Anatilimnocola aggregata: one gene and its partners. The protein of the gene in region 3 interacts with the protein of the main gene of each other region in a pairwise test. Links are inferred from orthologs where the notes say so. Each region holds a gene or a part of one and is shown on either strand. Other genes may lie near its edges.

The links.
Region 1: the proteins of dnaB (region 3) and ETAA8_RS16925 interact in binary tests that used the Escherichia coli proteins (3 or more experiments, as listed by UniProt). The link is inferred for Anatilimnocola aggregata from one-to-one orthologs.
Region 2: the proteins of dnaB (region 3) and ETAA8_RS29330 interact in binary tests that used the Escherichia coli proteins (3 or more experiments, as listed by UniProt). The link is inferred for Anatilimnocola aggregata from one-to-one orthologs.

Annotation. Positions count from the first base shown.
Region 1 is NZ_CP036274.1:4,519,082-4,524,523, forward strand. What follows is about bases 1,150-4,054. They hold ETAA8_RS16925 (ATP-dependent helicase), read right to left. Parts: upstream 3,641-4,054; coding sequence 1,658-3,640; downstream 1,150-1,657. Other genes in these bases: ETAA8_RS16920 (ZIP family metal transporter), read left to right, coding at 1,150-1,651; ETAA8_RS35285 (GxxExxY protein), read right to left, coding at 3,653-3,862; ETAA8_RS35290 (GxxExxY protein), read right to left, coding at 3,813-4,049. Outside these bases: ETAA8_RS16915 (hypothetical protein), read left to right, coding at 1-609; more of ETAA8_RS16920, read left to right, coding at 659-1,149; ETAA8_RS16935 (M24 family metallopeptidase), read right to left, coding at 4,175-5,281; ETAA8_RS16940 (phytoene desaturase family protein), read right to left, coding at 5,313-5,442. UniProt on the Escherichia coli protein: Rep helicase is a single-stranded (ss)DNA-dependent ATPase involved in DNA replication; it can initiate unwinding at a nick in the DNA. It binds to ssDNA and acts in a progressive fashion along the DNA in the 3' to 5' direction.
Region 2 is NZ_CP036274.1:7,707,820-7,713,261, forward strand. The notes cover bases 1,389-4,293. They hold ETAA8_RS29330 (chromosomal replication initiator protein DnaA), read left to right. Parts: upstream 1,389-2,000; coding sequence 2,001-3,587; downstream 3,588-4,293. Other genes in these bases: cimA (citramalate synthase), read right to left, coding at 3,766-4,293. In the rest of the region: ETAA8_RS29325 (AAA family ATPase), read right to left, coding at 46-1,110; more of cimA, read right to left, coding at 4,294-5,337. UniProt on the Escherichia coli protein: Plays an essential in the initiation and regulation of chromosomal replication. Binds in an ATP-dependent fashion to the origin of replication (oriC) to initiate formation of the DNA replication initiation complex once per cell cycle.
Region 3 is NZ_CP036274.1:6,386,899-6,393,018, reverse strand. Bases 1,220-4,172 are described here. They hold dnaB (replicative DNA helicase), read left to right. Parts: upstream 1,220-1,948; coding sequence 1,949-3,397; downstream 3,398-4,172. Other genes in these bases: metF (methylenetetrahydrofolate reductase [NAD(P)H]), read right to left, coding at 3,425-4,172; rplI (50S ribosomal protein L9), read left to right, coding at 1,220-1,675. Outside these bases: rpsF (30S ribosomal protein S6), read left to right, coding at 1-368; ssb (single-stranded DNA-binding protein), read left to right, coding at 470-985; more of rplI, read left to right, coding at 1,076-1,219; more of metF, read right to left, coding at 4,173-4,285; ETAA8_RS24000 (AAA family ATPase), read right to left, coding at 4,360-5,376; ETAA8_RS23995 (DUF4159 domain-containing protein), read left to right, coding at 5,643-6,120. UniProt on the Escherichia coli protein: The main replicative DNA helicase, it participates in initiation and elongation during chromosome replication. Travels ahead of the DNA replisome, separating dsDNA into templates for DNA synthesis.

The sequences.
Region 1 (5,442 bases), 1.9 Mb from region 3 along the record:
CTGCGAACCGAATCGAATGACGAGTTTATTGCGCGCCCGCGATACGTCTGGGCCGAGTTTCGCCCACTTAGCACCGATCCCAAGCATCAGGACTTGGTGTTTCAGATCTCCGATTTGCGGTTTGAGAACAAGACGCGAACGCCGGTGATGCTGTTCCCGATTCCCGGTTGGCCCGCCGGAGTGGACGCGGCCGAAATCAAGATTTGGGTCCGCTATGGCGGGCCACCTCTGCTGGTCACTCAACGAATCACTGCTGCCGATGTTGCGCTGCCGACGATTTTTGGCGATAAGCACGGTCTGCCCGGAGTGGAATTGGCAATTCGGCAAGAGATCAAGCCGGGGACTTCACGGCAGATTCAAATTATTGAGAATCACCCCGAGAAAACGCCTCTCGCGCGGCTGTATCGCACGCGCGTCCAACTGTCACTCCCGGCCGACAAGATTGAGCGCACCTACTTTCCGAGTTCGCATCGAGTGGTGCATACCTTCACTTATCGTTCGGCGCGAGAAATGGCGGCCGATATCAGCTTGGAACTTAATTCGGCCGAACAGATCAAGGATGGTTCGCTCTGGGCGCCACTGCAATTGATGCAAGGCTGGAATCGCTAGTTCGATCCCCCTATAGCCAAGTGGGGGCACTTGTGAATACGATTGGCGAATGAACATCATTGTGCTTTTGACAATCTATTGCGTTTGTATCATCGCAGCTTCGCTGGGTGGTGGAGCGCTCCCCTGGCTGATGAAGTTGTCTCATCGTCAGATGCAATTGCTGATGAGTTTTGTTGGCGGACTGATGCTCGGCGTGGCAGTTCTTCATTTGTTGCCGCACGGTGTGCATGAGTTGGCTCATGTAGTTCACGGAGCAGCTCTTGATTGGGCTGCGATGTGGTTGCTCGGTGGACTGCTGGGCATGTTCCTGCTGATTCGCGTTTTTCATGTGCATGCCCACGAGCATGGCGACACGAGCGACGTTGGTCATTCGCACGGACATAGTCACGGCCACTCCCATAGTCACGATCACGGGCCCAACTGCGAGCACGACCACGATCATCGTCACCAACATGAAGCGGGACTGCTGCATTTGGGGGCGAAGGAGGCAGACGACCCTGCGCATCGCTTCAGCTGGATTGGGCTGGCGATCGGCCTGTCACTGCACACGCTCATCGATGGCCTGGCGCTAGGCGCTGCAGTCGCTGCCGAAATTAATCATCACCACGCGTTCGCACTCGCAGGCTTTGGAACGTTTCTGGCCGTGGCCTTGCACAAACCGCTCGACGCGTTGTCGATCACGTCGCTTATGGCCGCCGGCGGCTGGACGAAGCGCGATACGTGGCTCGCCAATATTGCCTTTGCGCTAATGTGCCCGATCGGCGCCATTGCCTTCGTTGCCGGTGTGGGTGGAATTGGGGGTAATCAGTCGCTCGTCATCGGCTGCGCATTGGCTTTTTCAGCGGGTGTGTTCTTGTGCATTTCGCTGGCCGACCTGCTGCCAGAACTTGCCTTCCACGCGCACGATCGGTTTCCACTCACAGCGCTCTTGATTCTGGGGGTGACTGCCGCGTGGGGCATTGGCTTTCTCGAGCCGCATCACTCCCACGACATCCCGCCAGCACCCGCGGTAAAGACAATCGATCCAGGGCATTCGCACTAGGAACGCTTAACGCTTGCCCTTCGCCCGCGGATTCTCTGCTTGCCCGATGATCTCGAACAAAAAGCGACTGGGCTGAGTATCGCGCGGCTTGCCCCACTTCATTCGCGTCAGTGCGAGCGATAGCGTCAACTTCTCTTCAGCGCGGGTGATGCCGACGTAGCACAGCCGCCGCTCTTCATCGATGTCGTCACCCGATTCCGCTTTGAGCGTGCGATGGTGTGGCAGGATCCCCTCTTCGAGTCCGACGATATAAACGTGCGGATACTCCAGCCCCTTCGAGGCGTGCATCGTCAACAAGGCGATCGCATTGCGACTGAGCTGCTTGTCCTTCGTGTCGCCGAATTCCCGCTCGCCTAAAGTGACTTCGTCGAGGAAGTCTCCCAGCGAGACTTCGCTCTTCCCTTGCTCGTACTGCGCGACGGCGTTGACCACTTCTTCGATGGACGCCAGCCGATTCTGACGCTCATTGGGATCGGGATAGAGGCGATTGAGTTCCGCTTCGTAGCCAATCTCGCTCACTAACTGCCGCAGCAATTCGGCGAGCGCAGCGGGACGCCGCTGCTTACCAGCTTTAGTAATCATCTCCGCATGCGCGCGATACTTTTTGAGCATGTCGACGAACCGCAGCACCTTGTCAGCTGTAGCGCCAGTGCAAATAGTATTCAACTGCGGGCCCGACATGACGTCCCAAGCAGTTTTGCCCGACTTCACGGCGGCGGCAATGACTCCCTCAACAGTCTTGGCTCCGATGCCGCGCGGGGGCGTGTTGATGATGCGCAGCATCGCCTGCTCGTCACGCGGCGACTCGATCGTCCGCAATAGCGAAAGCAGGTCTTTCACTTCTTTGCGGTCGAAGAACGACTGGCTGCCGAGCACCACATACGGCAGCTTGGCCTTGCGAAGTTCCGTCTCGAACGGCCGCGGCTGTTCATTAGTACGAAACAGGATCGCGAAGTCCTTCGCCTCGCGACCTTCGGTGCGGATGACGCGGGCAATGTCGGCGACCACTTCGCGCGCTTCGTCGACTTCGCTGTTGTACTGCAGAATGCGAGGCTTCTCCCCTCCGGGCCGAGCGGCACGCAGAATCTTATCGTGCCGATGCTTGTTGAATACGATCAGCTTGTTGGCTGCGTCAAGGATGGCGGCGGTGCTGCGGTAGTTGTATTCGAGGCGCACCGTCTTGGCGTCGGGCCAGTCTTTGCCGAACTGCAGGATGTGCTTCACCTCGGCCCCACGCCAGCCGTAGATCGATTGATCGTCGTCGCCCACTACGCACAAATTGCGATGATCGCGGGCCAGGGCTTTGATAATCCGATATTGGCTGCCATTCGTATCTTGATATTCATCCACGAGGACATGGTCGAAGAGTCCTGCCTCGGCGAGTCGGACATCGTTGTGCTTTTCGAACAACTCTTCAGTACAGAGCAGCAGGTCGTCAAAGTCGACTGCGCCGAAGTTCTTTAGCGCCCGCTGGTACTTGCGGTAGCCCATCGAAGCGAGATGCTCCTTATCGGTTTGGGCGACTTGAGCGGTGGCGGCCGGATGGAGCGAGAGGGTCTTCCAGCGGCTGATTTGATTGATCAAGTCGCCGGGACGCATCATTTCGTCAGAGACGCGGATCTCTCGTAATACTTGCCGCGCCAGGCTTTCCTGATCGCCGCGGTCATAGATGGTGAATCGCGGCGGGTAACCCAACTTGGTGATGTGCCGCTTGAGCACTTTCACGCATTGCGAATGGAACGTGGAGATCAGCGGCTTGTCTTTTTGCTTGCCCAGCAGTCCAGCGATACGCTCCTGCATTTCGGCCGCGGCCTTGTTGGTGAAGGTGACCGCCAGAATACGGCTGGGGACGATGCCATGCTTGATCAGATTGGCAATCCGGAACGTCACTACGCGTGTCTTACCACTACCGGCACCCGCCAGCACGAGCAGCGGCCCGCGCAAGGTATTGACTGCATCCTGCTGAGGTTGATTGAGTCCGTTCGACATGGTCGGGCGAAGTTACTCGGGTGGTGCGGGGCTGCTGATCAGGCGCTTCAAGCCATCTTTCAAGAGCACGACATTAAAGTTAATTAACAGGCCGACGTGACAGCCGGTTAAGCGCAAGTAAGTGAGCAGTTGTGCGGAATGAATTGAAACGAGACACTCGACGGCTTTCAATTCAACGATCACTTGCCCTTCGACCAAGACATCGATCCGATAGCCAAGCATCAAGCCGCAGGCCTTTGTACACAACCGGAAGCTCTCGTTGGCGCTGGAAGGGAATATTGCGGGCGGATAGCTCGTGACAAAGACAGACTTCGTAGGCGGATTCCAGCAGGCCGGGGCCGAGGTGACGATGAACTTCGATTGCAGCGGTGATAATGTCGCCGGTGATGGAGTTGATTTCACGGGGCATGAGCAGGCTCCTAAGAGGAAACCGAGGGAGATTAGACCACGGAGACACAGAGAGCACGGAGAAGAGGAGATTTCAAGTGTTTTCTCTTCTCTGCGTCCTCTGCGCCTCTGCGGTTTTACTTCCGCTTACAACTCCATCGGGAATTTACTCAGGCACTCCACTCCGGTCTCCGTCACCAGGTAATCATTCTCCAGTCGCATGCCAGCACGTAGCTCGGGGGCATACAGGCCGGGTTCGCAGGTGAAGACGTCGCCGACTTCGAAGATGTCGTTCCAGTTGGGATTGAGGTGGGGTGCTTCGTGCGGGAAGAGGCCAATGCCGTGACCCAAATGATGATTAAAGACACCTAGCGGAGCTTGATCGAGAATCGCTTGCGCTTCGTCAAATAGTTCTTTGCAGCTTTTGCCGGGTTTTACGCTTTTCTCGACATGCGCGAAGACTTTCATGATGTGCGTCCAGGCCGTTTGTTGCTCGTCGCTGGGCTTGCCGTTGACGGCGATCGCGCGGCTGTTGTCGGCAAAGTAGCCGCGATAAGCGGGGCCGAGGTCGAGGATGTAGAGTTCGCCATCTTCGGCGGGACGGTTGTTGCGTGGCGGACCACCACGAGAGCCACATTGATAGTCGTTGCCGGTTCCGGTGAGCATTTCGCCATAGGCGGCGACAGCGACACCCTGCAGATGATTGAAGACTTCAATCTCCGTAATGCCCGGGCGAATAATCTGACGAGCCGCCTCGTACATCTTGCCGGTGCCGGCGATGGCAAACTTCAACCTGACGAGTTCATCGGGATCTTTCTTGCGGCGAAAGCGATAGAGCGTGGGTTCGATATCGACTCGCTCACCGGCGAGTGGGGCGAAGTGAGCGCCGAAGGAAGAGAACTCCACGCCGATTCGCTGGGGATTCACTTTTCCTTGGATCGCCTTGAGGAGGACTTCGGTCGAGGCGTGGCGCTGGTCGTTACGGAGCGTGGAGTGAAGCTGCGCGTCGTAAGTCACAATTTCATCAGCGGCTGCTGGTAGCTCGGGCTTCTTCGGTTGGCTGAGGGTGAGGTGGCCATCGGCGCGGACGGCTGCTGCGGGAGAAAACACCGGGCCGAAGCGCGGACCAACGAGATACTGGACGTGCTCGATCTGGGTGACGATTACAAGGTCGAGCTTCTGCTTCTGCATTTCGTCCAGCAGCCTTCGTTGCCGAGTTCGACAGGCATTCAGGTCGGTATCGCCCACAGACATGGGATATTTCCTTGGAAATCAGAGGAGTCAATTAAGAATGATCGCGGAGGATTTCGACGGCCGCGTTGCGACCGCAGGCACCCATTACGCCACCGCCTGGATGGCTGGCTGCGCCGCAAAGATACAGTCCGCTGATCGGAGTGCGATGGTCGGACCAGCCC
Region 2 (5,442 bases), 1.3 Mb from region 3 along the record:
GCTCGCGCACAGTTCCGGCCAATTAGACTTGGAAACTTCAACTCCTTAAGAGAACGCACGCTTGAGTTCAGGGGCCACATCGTCTCCCTGACGACGGGCAGGCACTTCTTCCAGCAACTTGTCGATGACCTTGTCGGGCGAGATGCCAGCCGACTCTGCATTGAAGTTGGTAATTACCCGGTGCCGCAGCACGGGGTGAGCCACCGCCTTGATGTCGTCGGTGTTCACAAAGAACCGGCCTTGGAGCATCGCCCGGGCTTTGCCGCCGAGCAGCAGATATTGCATCCCGCGCGGACCAGCACCCCAGCTGACCCAATCCTTGATGAACGCAGGAGCTTCCCCTTCGTGCACGCGGGTCGCCCGCACCAGTCGCAGAGCGTAGTGGATCACGTGCGGTGCGGCGGGGACACGCCGAACCAACTGCTGCAGGCGGATGATTTCTTCGCCCGAGAGGACTTCCTTGACTTGCGCGGTCAGAGTGGCGGTCGTGGTTTCGGCAATTCGATACTCTTCGTCATAACCGGGATAGCGGACGAAGACCTTGAACATGAAGCGGTCCTGCTGCGCTTCGGGCAGCGGATAGGTACCTTCCTGTTCGATCGGGTTCTGAGTGGCGAGCACAAAGAACGGTGAAGGGAGAGTGTGACGCTGACCGCCGATCGTTACCTGGCGTTCTTGCATCGCTTCGAGCAAGGCCGCCTGGGTCTTGGGGGGCGTACGGTTGATTTCGTCCGCGAGAATGATGTTCGAGAAGATCGGCCCGCTGAGGAAGCGGAAGCCGCGCTCGCCGGTCGACTTGTTCTCTTGAATCACTTCCGTGCCGGTAATGTCCGACGGCATCAAGTCGGGAGTGAACTGAATCCGGTTAAAGAGCAGGTGCAGCGAGCGGGCGAGGGTACTTACCATCAAGGTTTTGGCCAGACCGGGCACACCTTCGAGCAGACAGTGCCCCTGGGCAAAAATGGCGATCAGAATTTGCTCGACCACTTCTTCCTGACCGACAATCACTTTCGCCAGCTCGGTCCGAACCGCGTCGTAGGCGGTCTTCAGATTCTCGAGCGCTTTCAGATCGTCGGGGCTGGCCGCGTCGGCTGCCGCTGGATTACCCATGAGCACTGTTCCTTCAGGAAGAAAATCAAGGATGAGGACGTTTGTTCTTTGACGGACTGTTCACAGACGAAGTTCGAACCGACCAATCCACAGACGAAGTGCTGCAGCCAATCGTTTGGTTGCCTCCCGAGAACGCCGACGGCTGCCGGTTTCTCTGGCGCGCAACATCTGCCTATGCACTTTGTGCGCTCAGCTGGCACAAAAGTTCACATAGCGGCTGCAGCTTTGAGGGCGGGAGAATCTGGCGACCGTCTGCCGCTCTAACCCGAGAAGTCACTGCGACCGCAAACTTCATTCTAAATGCCCGCCCGCGCATTGCCAGCTAGAGAGGGGGGAGGGGACGGATTTAGTTCAGAATGCAGATCGTGAGAAGATTGGAGGTAATCAACATAAACAGATGCTGCGACGAATCGCCAGGCAAAATGCTCCAGCCCTAGTCCGGAGCGCGGTCTGCTTGCGAGCGCTGAAGCGCGACCGAAAGGACGTCCCCTTTCTCAAACTGATTCAAGCGTAACGACTTCCGTTACGGCTTTCGTTTTTCACTCGCTCGCGCTGACACGTTTTCCACGTCTCACTGGTCACTCACAATCTTCACTCGCGATACACGCGGCGGCTATTTTTCGCTCTTTCCTGCGACGCATGAAGACGGAGTGAAGTTTTCTCTGGCCCGGGCTCGTGAGCCTGTTTGACACCTCCGCTAGCACGGCTACAATCGCCGACGTCGTAACGGGCAATCAATCACGCGAGCCAGCAATTGAAGCGAGCTCGCTTTCCTTTCAGGACTCGCGCTGCAGTCGCCGGCAGCCACCAATCAGCGTCTTCTCACTGATTGGTGTAAATCCCCCCTCGGATTTTCGGCGCTAGCGGTGCGCGCGTAGGATGCGTTAAGCGTGACCAAGGACGATATGGAGATCGTGTCGGCTGTGCAATCTGCACTGCTTGGCAAGGTCGGTGAAAATCGATTTCGAATGTGGGCGACCGAAGGCGTCACCTGGCGGGCGAACGGCCCCCAGTTGTCGTTACTGGCTCACAATACTTTCCGCCTGGAACGGCTACGCCGATTGCGCGCGGACGTTTTGGCCGCTGCTCAGCAAGTGCTGGGTGCGCAAGCCACCGTTGATATGAAGGTCTGTGAAGCGAATGTAGCGACGGCGGATTCGACCGCAGTTTCTCGGTCCACGCAGCCGATGAATGTTTCGCCCACTATGCCAGCCGCCACTCTCTCATCTCCGCTCTTATCTGCCGCTGCAACTTCCAGCGCAGGGCTGTCTCAACCGGGACCGCAGGTCGCGCCGGTTCTTGCGCCACAGGCCAATGAGTCGGCCAATCCACTGCCGGTCATATTCCGTTTGCCGAGTGTGGCCCCCTCAGGTAACAATGGTTCTTCGTCGAACCCCGCCGCCGCTCCCTCTGATCCGCCCCCTGCCAATCGAATGACCCGTCGAACCTTTGCTGCCCTGGATTCGTTTGTTGTGGGAGAGGGGAATCGCCTCGCGCATGCGGCAATCAACAACCTGCTCTCGCAGCTGGGCCGCTATTCGCCGCTGTTCATTTCCGGTCCGCCCGGGTGCGGCAAGACGCACCTGCTCGAAGGTGCCTGGCGAGCCGCACGGCAAACCGCCCCCAACCGCCGGACGATTTATCTGTCGGCCGAACAATTCACGACACAATTCGTCGAAGCGCTCCGCGGCTCCGGTCTCCCCAGCTTTCGCCGCAAGTATCGAGACGTCGAACTCCTCCTGATCGACGATCTGCAGTTCTTCATGGGCAAGCAGTCGACCCTGGTCGAACTCCAGCACACGGTCGATACACTCCTCCGTTCCGGTCGGCAGATTGTGTTTGCCGCTGACCGCACTCTGGGTGAACTAAAGAATCTGGGGAGTGAACTCGTCCATCGCATTTCGGGCGGTCTGGTGTGCGCCATCGATGCCGCCGATATGCAGACTCGCTTGGGCGTGCTCGAACAAATGGCTTCCAGGCACTCGACCCCGACGCCGCGCACCGTGCTCGAATGGCTTTCGACTCAGCTCGATGGCGATGCCCGCCAATTGGCCGGCGCGCTTAACCGCCTGCATGCCACGAGCGAAGCGCTGCACTGCCGCATCGACTTGCCCTTTGCTCAGCGGGCGCTGGCCGACCTGGTTCGCGTTAATCGCCGTGCCGTTCGCCTGACCGATATCACCAGCACCATTTGCGATATGTTCGGCATCGACGAGCAGTCGTTGCAGTCCGAAAGCAAGTCGCCCGCTGTCAGCCATCCCCGCATGCTCGCGATGTGGCTGGCCCGCAAATACACCCGCGCTGCTCTGTCCGAAATCGGCAAGCACTTCAACCGCAAGAGTCACACCACGGTGATCTCGGCCGAAGACAAAGTCAGCCAATGGCTCATCAGCGGCAAGAGTCTCCTCCTTCCCGAAGGAGACTGCCGCCTGGAAGATGTCGTCAAGCGCGTCGAAAACCAACTGCGCTTGGCTTAGTTTTCAGGTGGCCCGAAGCGTCAGCGAGGTGAGCGCCGACGCCGTCAAAGATCCGAATTTGCCGGCTGGAGCGTAGAATCGATCCAGCCGGACAATCTGCGAACGAGTCACGAGAGCAACTTAGCGCCAGCTGTCGTGGCGCGCTCCTCGCTCACGCTGCGGGTTTTCTGGATAATTTCTACATCTCGTCCTTGAACAGCTTGTACTCGATCGCGTCGACAAGCGCGAGCCAACTGGCCTCGATGATGTTCTCGCTCACACCGATGGTTCCCCACACGTCGTGGCCATCGGTCGACTCGATGATGACGCGAATCTTGGCAGCGGTACCCGCTTCACCATTGACCACGCGCACCTTGTAGTCGATGAGCCGCATTTCTTGCAGCCCCGCGAAAGTACCATTGAGCGCCTTACGGAGCGCCGCATCGAGCGCATTGACCGGACCGTCACCTTCGGCCACCTCGTGCAGGTTTGTCTCACCCACCCGAACTTTCACCGTGGCTTCGGTCACCGGTTCGCCGCTCATTCCTTCGGCACTGACGGCAACGTGATACTTCAATCGTTCGAAATGCGGCTGGAACGTCCCCGCGACTTTTCGCACGAGCAAGTCGAAGCTCGCTTCGGCCGCTTCGAACTGGTAGCCCACCGCTTCCAAGTCGCAAACCCGCTGCAAGATCGCGTCCATCAGCCCGCGGTTGTCGTCCAGCTTATGCTTGGCCGTCAGCGCGGCAATGTTCGACCGCCCCGATAGTTCGCTGACCAGAATCCGTCGCTCGTTGCCGACCAGCGCTGGATCGATGTGCTCGTAAGAACTCGTCGCCCGGGCAATTGCGTGGACGTGCATGCCACCCTTGTGGGCAAATGCGCTCTGCCCCACGAAGGGCTGGTTGTTCCGATGATGCTGATTGGCCACTTCGTAGACAAACCGCGAGAGCTCGGTCAGATGTTCGAGCGAATCCTGGCGGAGGGCAGCGTACTTTTTCTTCAGGCACAAGTTGGCGATAACCGTGATTAAGTCGGCGTTGCCGCAGCGCTCGCCAAAGCCGTTCATCGTTCCTTGCACTTGCGAAGCGCCCGCATCGACGGCTGCCAGCGAGTTAGCCACAGCTAGTTCGCAATCGTTGTGGCAGTGGATGCCCACTTTTGCGCCCAGCGGTGCCAGCACTTCGAGTGCCTGGCGCGCGCGCTCGGCAATCGCGTCCGGCATGGTGCCGCCGTTGGTATCGCAGAGGATGATCACACTCGCGCCAGCTTCGGCGGCGGTGCGAATGGTCGAGAGGGCATATTGCGGATTCGCGGCGAAGCCGTCGAAGAAGTGTTCGGCGTCATAAAAAACTTCGCGACCCTGCGACTTCAGAAACGACAGCGAATCGCGAATCATGTCGAGATTTTCTTGCAAGCTGACTCGCAAGATCTCGGTCACGTGAAAATCGGAGGTCTTGCCGACGACGGTACAAACCGGCGCCTGCGAATTCACAAGCGCCTGCATGCCGGGATCGTCTTTCGCGGCAATGCCCTTGCGCCGCGTCATGCCGAAGGCACAGACCTTGGCATGGTTAAGCTTCAAGTCGCGGACGCGGTGAAAGTACTCTGCGTCCTTCGGGTTCGACAGGGGGTAGCCCCCTTCGATGAAGTCGATGCCGAATTCATCCAGCCGGCGAGTAATCAGCAGCTTGTCCTCCAGAGACAGGCTAACCCCTTCTCCCTGCGTGCCGTCGCGCAAGGTCGTATCGTAGATCTGGATGGTTCGCATAACTGGTGCTCGCAGTCGAATTGACAATCACGTTCTCAGAAAATCAACAAAAAAAGCCCTGACACCTTGGGGGCGTCAGGGCTGACAACTTCACGTTATTTGCCG
Region 3 (6,120 bases):
CACAAGACGCCACGAAGGTGGGCGGCCAGATTGCGGCCCTCGTCGGCAAGTTGGGTGGCGAAGTTCTCGTCAGCCGCTTGTGGAATGACCAGAAGTTGGCCTACCCAATCGATGGCCACAAGAAGGGGACGTACTGGCTCACTTATTTCCGCCTGGACGGTAGTCGTTTGGTGGAATTTAACCGCGATCTGCGAATCAATGAGACGGTTGTCCGCTCGCTGACGTTGCATGTTGACCCCCGCCTCGTCGACGCGCTGGTCGAACATGCCAAGGGTGGCTTGCGTCCGCGTGCTCCCGAGCCGACCGTCGGTGCGCCAGAACGCCACATCGAAATGCCAGACCTGGAAGAAGTGGGCGAGCTGAACTAGCTCTCTCTCGTGCTTGCCGGCGCGAGGGCAAACTCCTTACACTGTAGTTGACGTTTGTGCAGTTAGGGTTTGTTTTCGCCGCCGATTAGGAGTAACTCGCCGTGGCCAGTTTTAACCGTGTAATCTTGCTGGGTAACCTCACGCGCGATATCGAAATCAAGTACCTGCAGAGTGGTATGGCAGTCGCTGAAATTGGGATCGCGGTGAATGATCGCCGCAAAGACCAAGGCGGCCAGTGGATCGAAGAGACCACGTTTGTCGATGTCACCCTGTGGGGTCGAACTGCCGAAGTCGCTGGCGAATATCTGGGCAAGGGCTCACCTATTCTGGTCGAAGGGCGTTTGAAGCTCGACCAGTGGGAAAAAGATGGCCAGAAGCGATCGAAGATGCGAGTTATTTGCGAGAAGATGCAAATGATTCCCAATGGTGGTGCCAAGGGTGGACCTCGCGGTGGTGGTGGAGGTGGTGGGGGCTATCGAGGCGGCGGCGACGAAGGCCCCTCGTTTGATGAATCTGAATATGGTGGTGAGTCGATGTCGGCTCCCCCGCCCAGTCGTGGTGGTGGCGGACGTCAATCGTCCCCTCCTCCGCAGCCCGCTGACGACATTCCGTTTTAATTGACTACGAAAAAATAACCGAACTGAACGGCAGCTGAGGCGAATCCTTCCGCTGCACCGCAAATATCAAAACCTAGAGGAATTGAGAAAATGTCCGCCACCAAAAGTGCTCTCGCCGCTCGCGGCAGTTTTCAAGAGCTGCCCCGCGGTCCGCATCACACGGTGCAACTGCTGCTGATTCAATCGGTCGATCACCTCGGCAAGCAAGGCGATATCGTGCATGTGAAGCGCGGTTACGCTCTCAATTACCTGTTGCCACAAGGGCTGGCCACCGTCGCCACGAACCATCACAAGCGGATGGTCGAAAAGCACAAGGCCAAGCTGCAAGAAATCGAAAAGGCACGGCTGGCCACGCTGCGTCAATTGGCCGATGCGATTGCCAAGCAAAGCATCACCATCGAAGCCAATGCCAACGAAGAAGGCCATCTGTACGGCAGCGTGAATGCCAACGATATCGCCGCTTCGCTCAAGCAGGCGCACTTCCACATCACGGCCGATCAGGTTCGCCTGGACGGCCCGCTGAAGGAACTCGGTTTGTATACGGTCAAAATTCACTTGCACCACGACATCAACGCCGAACTCAAGGTGTGGGTCGTGCCAACGGTGGTCAACGAGCCAGCTCCCGAGAAGGCCGCGAAGCCAGCTGCCGCTGACAAGGCTGCTAAGCCCGCCAAGACCGAGAAGAAATAACGAGAGATACGCCGACAAGTTTTCCCCGGCGACAAGCAAGCTAAGAAGGCTCATGCATCACAGTGCGTGGGCCTTTTTTCGTCAGCGTTTGGTTTGGCAGCGATTGCGCGCGGTACAATCAGCGGGTAGGTCACTTCCGCTGGAAGTGACCTCCAAAAGCACATGGCTCGTCGCGCTGCTTATCAGCTTGAATACGCGGTACGCAGTTTCCAGCTCAAACTGCAACACTAAGGTCACGCCCGGCGGGCATGACCTACTGCACGGAGGTAACAGATGTCATCGGTTCAGCGGACGGATAAGCCGCGGCAAAAGAAAGAGACGCAAGGCGAACTGCTGCAACGGCAGCCCCCTTTCGACCTGCAGGCCGAAATCGGCGTGCTCGGTAGCATCGTGCTGCTGCCCGATGTGCTCGACGATGTGATCATGATCATTCGGCCGAGCGACTTCTATGACGATGCCCACGTCAAGCTGTTCGAGCACATGTGCAGCTTGCATGAGTCGAACAAAAAAATTGATCCGACGCTGCTTGTCGATCGCTTGAAGACAGCCGGCGATTATGACGCCATCGGCGGAAGCGCCTATTTGAGCAAGATCATCAACGCGGTTCCCAACGCGGCACATGCGACTTATTACGCCGATATTGTGCGCGAGAAGGCGACCTATCGTTCGCTGATTACCGCGTCGACCGAGATCCTCCGCGAGGCCTACGACGAGTCGCAGGAAGCGGCGCATTTGCTGGGCCAGGCAGAACAGAAAATCTTTTCGATCCTCGACAATCGGAGCGACAATGCCGTTCGCCCGATCAAAGACATCTTGCACGACGCGATGGATCGGCTCGAAGCCGTGATGATGGGAACCCACTCGGCTGGCGGCGGAGACTACGGCTTTCGCGAACTCGATTCGAAGACCGGTGGCGTACACAACGGCGAACTTGTGATTCTCGCTGCTCGTCCCTCAATGGGCAAAACAGCATTCGCGATGAACGTGGCCGAGAACGTTTCTCTCGGGCAAAATGTCCCCACGTTGTTTGTCAGCCTCGAAATGTCGTCGATCGAATTGGCCGACCGCTTGCTTTGCTCGGTGGCACGTGTGAATGGCTATCGCTTGCGCAATGGCACTGTGTCGCAAGAGGATCGGTTGAGACTTGTTGAGAAAGCGGCAGAAGTCGCCAAGGCTCCCCTGTTTGTCGATGATTCTCCCGGTCGAACCGTTTCTGAAATCGCAGCTGCCGCTCGGCGGATCAAACGCCGGCACGGATCGCTGGGACTCGTGGTCATCGACTATTTGCAGTTGATTGAGCCGGATAATGCCAAAGATCCGCGGCAAGAACAAGTCGCGAAAATTGCCCGTCGTTTGAAGGGGCTCGCCCGCGAATTGAAGGTGCCCGTCATGTGCCTGGCACAGTTGAATCGCCAGACAGAAATGGGCAAGGACAACATTCCGCGTTTGAGCCACTTGCGCGAATCAGGAGCCATCGAGCAAGATGCCGACGTGGTGATGTTCGTGCATCGCGAAGAATACTACCTGCGCGGTGAAGAACGTGACCGGCTAGCGGGTCAAGCACAGATCATCATCGCCAAACAGCGTAATGGCCCGGTGGGGGATGTGAACCTTGAATGGCACAAGGAGTTCACGCGGTTTCAAGATCCCACGCCAGAGCGCTTGCGCGAGTTCGATACTTATAACGATGCATCTGCTGACGATCCGCAAGCAGGGTTTTGAGCGAGGGTATGAGCAACCAAGCCGTGACTACGATGCGTATTTCACGGCCTGCAAGACGGCCGAAGTGGCCGGCGACTTGTTGAGCACATAGAAGTGAACGCCGGGGATGCCGCTGTCGATCAACTCCTGCACCTGACGAGTGGCGAACTCGACGCCGACATCGAACTGCCATTCGGGCGAGTCTTTCTCGCCCAATTTTGCGATGAACTCGGCTGGCAACTTTGCTTTACAGAGCGAAGTGATCCGCTGAATCTGGCCGAGATTGGTCACCGGCAGAATTCCGGGGATGATCGGAACTTTAATTCCCAGTTGCCCGCACGCGTCGCGAAAGCGAAAGAAGTCGGCATTGTCGTAGAACAACTGAGTAATCACCACATCTGCACCGGCAGCTACTTTTCGTTGCAGGTTTTGCAGATCGACTTCGAAGCTGGGCGCTTCCTGATGCGTTTCTGGGTAGCCGGCCACGGCCACACCGTACTGCGGAAAGTCGGCCTTGATTAGCGACAGCAATTCATTGGCATAGCGTAAGCCACCTTCGACTGGAGTGAACGATGTCTCGCCCTTGGGTGGATCGCCACGGAGAGCGACGATGTTATCGACGCCGCGGTCACCGGCAATTTGCAGGTATTCTCGGAGTTGGTTGACCGTCGCACCGACGCAAGTCAGATGTGAAGCCACGCGGACACCAAACCGGCGTTTCACTTCGCTCGTAATCTCGAGCGTCTTTTGCTGCGTGCTGCCCCCCGCGCCATAAGTGCAAGTAATGACGTCGGGGCGGAAAGCCATCAGATGTTCGACGTTGTCGTACATCGCTGCTTCCGCTGTACTGGTCTTCGGAGGGAACAACTCAAACGAGAGTGTGAATTTGCCGGGAGGGTAAAACGTCATTGGGTTCGATAATCTTGAAGGCTCAATCTTCGCGGCCTCACTGAGGGCCACAGTTTACACGGCGCTATTTTAGCTCAGACGAACTTTTTAATCTCAGGTTCAGGCACTTCTTTAAGGAGTCGCAGAATAACGTCTTCATTGGTCATTCCTTCTGCCTGGGCCTGAAAGTTAGTGCTGATGCGGTGCCGCAATACGGGCACGGCGATTTTGCGAATGTCGTCGATGGCAACGCTGAAGCGTCCTTCCATCGCGGCGATCGCTTTGCCGCCGTTGATGAGGAATTGCCCTGCTCGCGGCCCCGCACCCCAGTCGACAAGTTCTTTGATAAACGCCGGGGCGGTTTCGTCCTTGGGGCGAGTTGCCCGGACTAGGCGGGCGGCATATTTCACAATGAACTCACTAACGGCGACAGCACCGACCAGCTTTTGAACGTTGATGATCTGCTTGGCATTGAGGATCTGTCGCACTTCGACCTTCTCTTGGCGCGTGGTCGACGAGAGGATTTTTTCTTCTTCATCGGAGGAGGGATAGCCAACCTTGATGTTGAACATAAAGCGATCCAGCTGTGCTTCTGGCAGCGGATACGTTCCTTCCTGGTCGATGGGGTTTTGTGTGGCGATGGTGAAGAATGGATCGGGCAAGTTATAAGTGGTGCGACCGACTGTGATTTCGCGTTCCTGCATGGCCTGCAGCAGCGCGGCTTGTGTCTTGGGGGGCGTGCGGTTGATTTCGTCGGCCAGGAGAATATTGGTGAATACAGGGCCTTCGACAAAGCGGAAGTTACGTTTGCCGTTTTCGTCTTCTTCAAGCACATTAGTGCCAGTGATGTCGCTGGGCATCAGGTCAGGTGTGAACTGAATCCGCTTAAAGCCGACATCGAGGATCTTGGCTAGCGTGCTGACCATCAATGTCTTGGCCAGCCCGGGCACCCCTTCGAGCAGGCAGTGGCCGCGCGTAAAGATGGCCGCGAATAGCTGCTCGATGACTTCATTCTGGCCCACGATGACGCGCTGCAGTTCCTGCTGCATCACCTGCCGGTGCTTGGCGAATTCTTGCAGGATATCGCCCAGGCTCTTCGGTTTTTCGCTCATGTTGATTCGATTGCGCTCGGTGGCGATTCCGCGGCATCCATTTTCGGCGGTCTCACGAGACCGAATGATTGCGGGCCCCCTTGGCCGGCCAGATCGGCAGCCACCAGGAACCGTCTCACTCGATTCTAGGGCGGGCGGCAAATTGCTACAACAGCAGCCCTTTCAACCGCCGAATCCGTAGTAAAATAACAAGACTGCCGTGACGAAGGCCGGCCCAACTCGGGTGCGGCACAGCCAGAATTCGTTCGACAGCCAGGAGAATCCGCATGACCGGCCCCTACCGGATCGTCGATGGACTGTCGCCAGCGCGCTGGATCACACTGCTAATTGTTGCGCTTTGCCTTCAGCAGTTGTTCCCCGCGACCGTATTCGCACAAGGGGCAGGCATTGCGCTCCATCGCGAAGTTACGCCAGCAACCGTCAACGATGCGATTCGCTTTGGGGTTGGCTACTTGCATGGCAGGCAGCGACCCAATGGGAGTTGGGCCGATTTCGAAAGTCCATTCGCACAGCCGGGCGCGGTGACTGCACTCACTACGTTGGCCTTGCTTAATTGCGGCGAGCGCGTCGACGAACCGCATGTGAAGGCAGCTCTCGACTTTCTCGAAAGCCAGCCTGCGCCCGGTTCAACGTATGCCACGTCGTTACACGTAATGGCATTTTGCCAAGCCGATCCGCTCCGTTACAAGCTGAAGATTACGGGCCTCGCCAGTTGGCTCGAAGCGCACCAGGTGGTTGCCGATG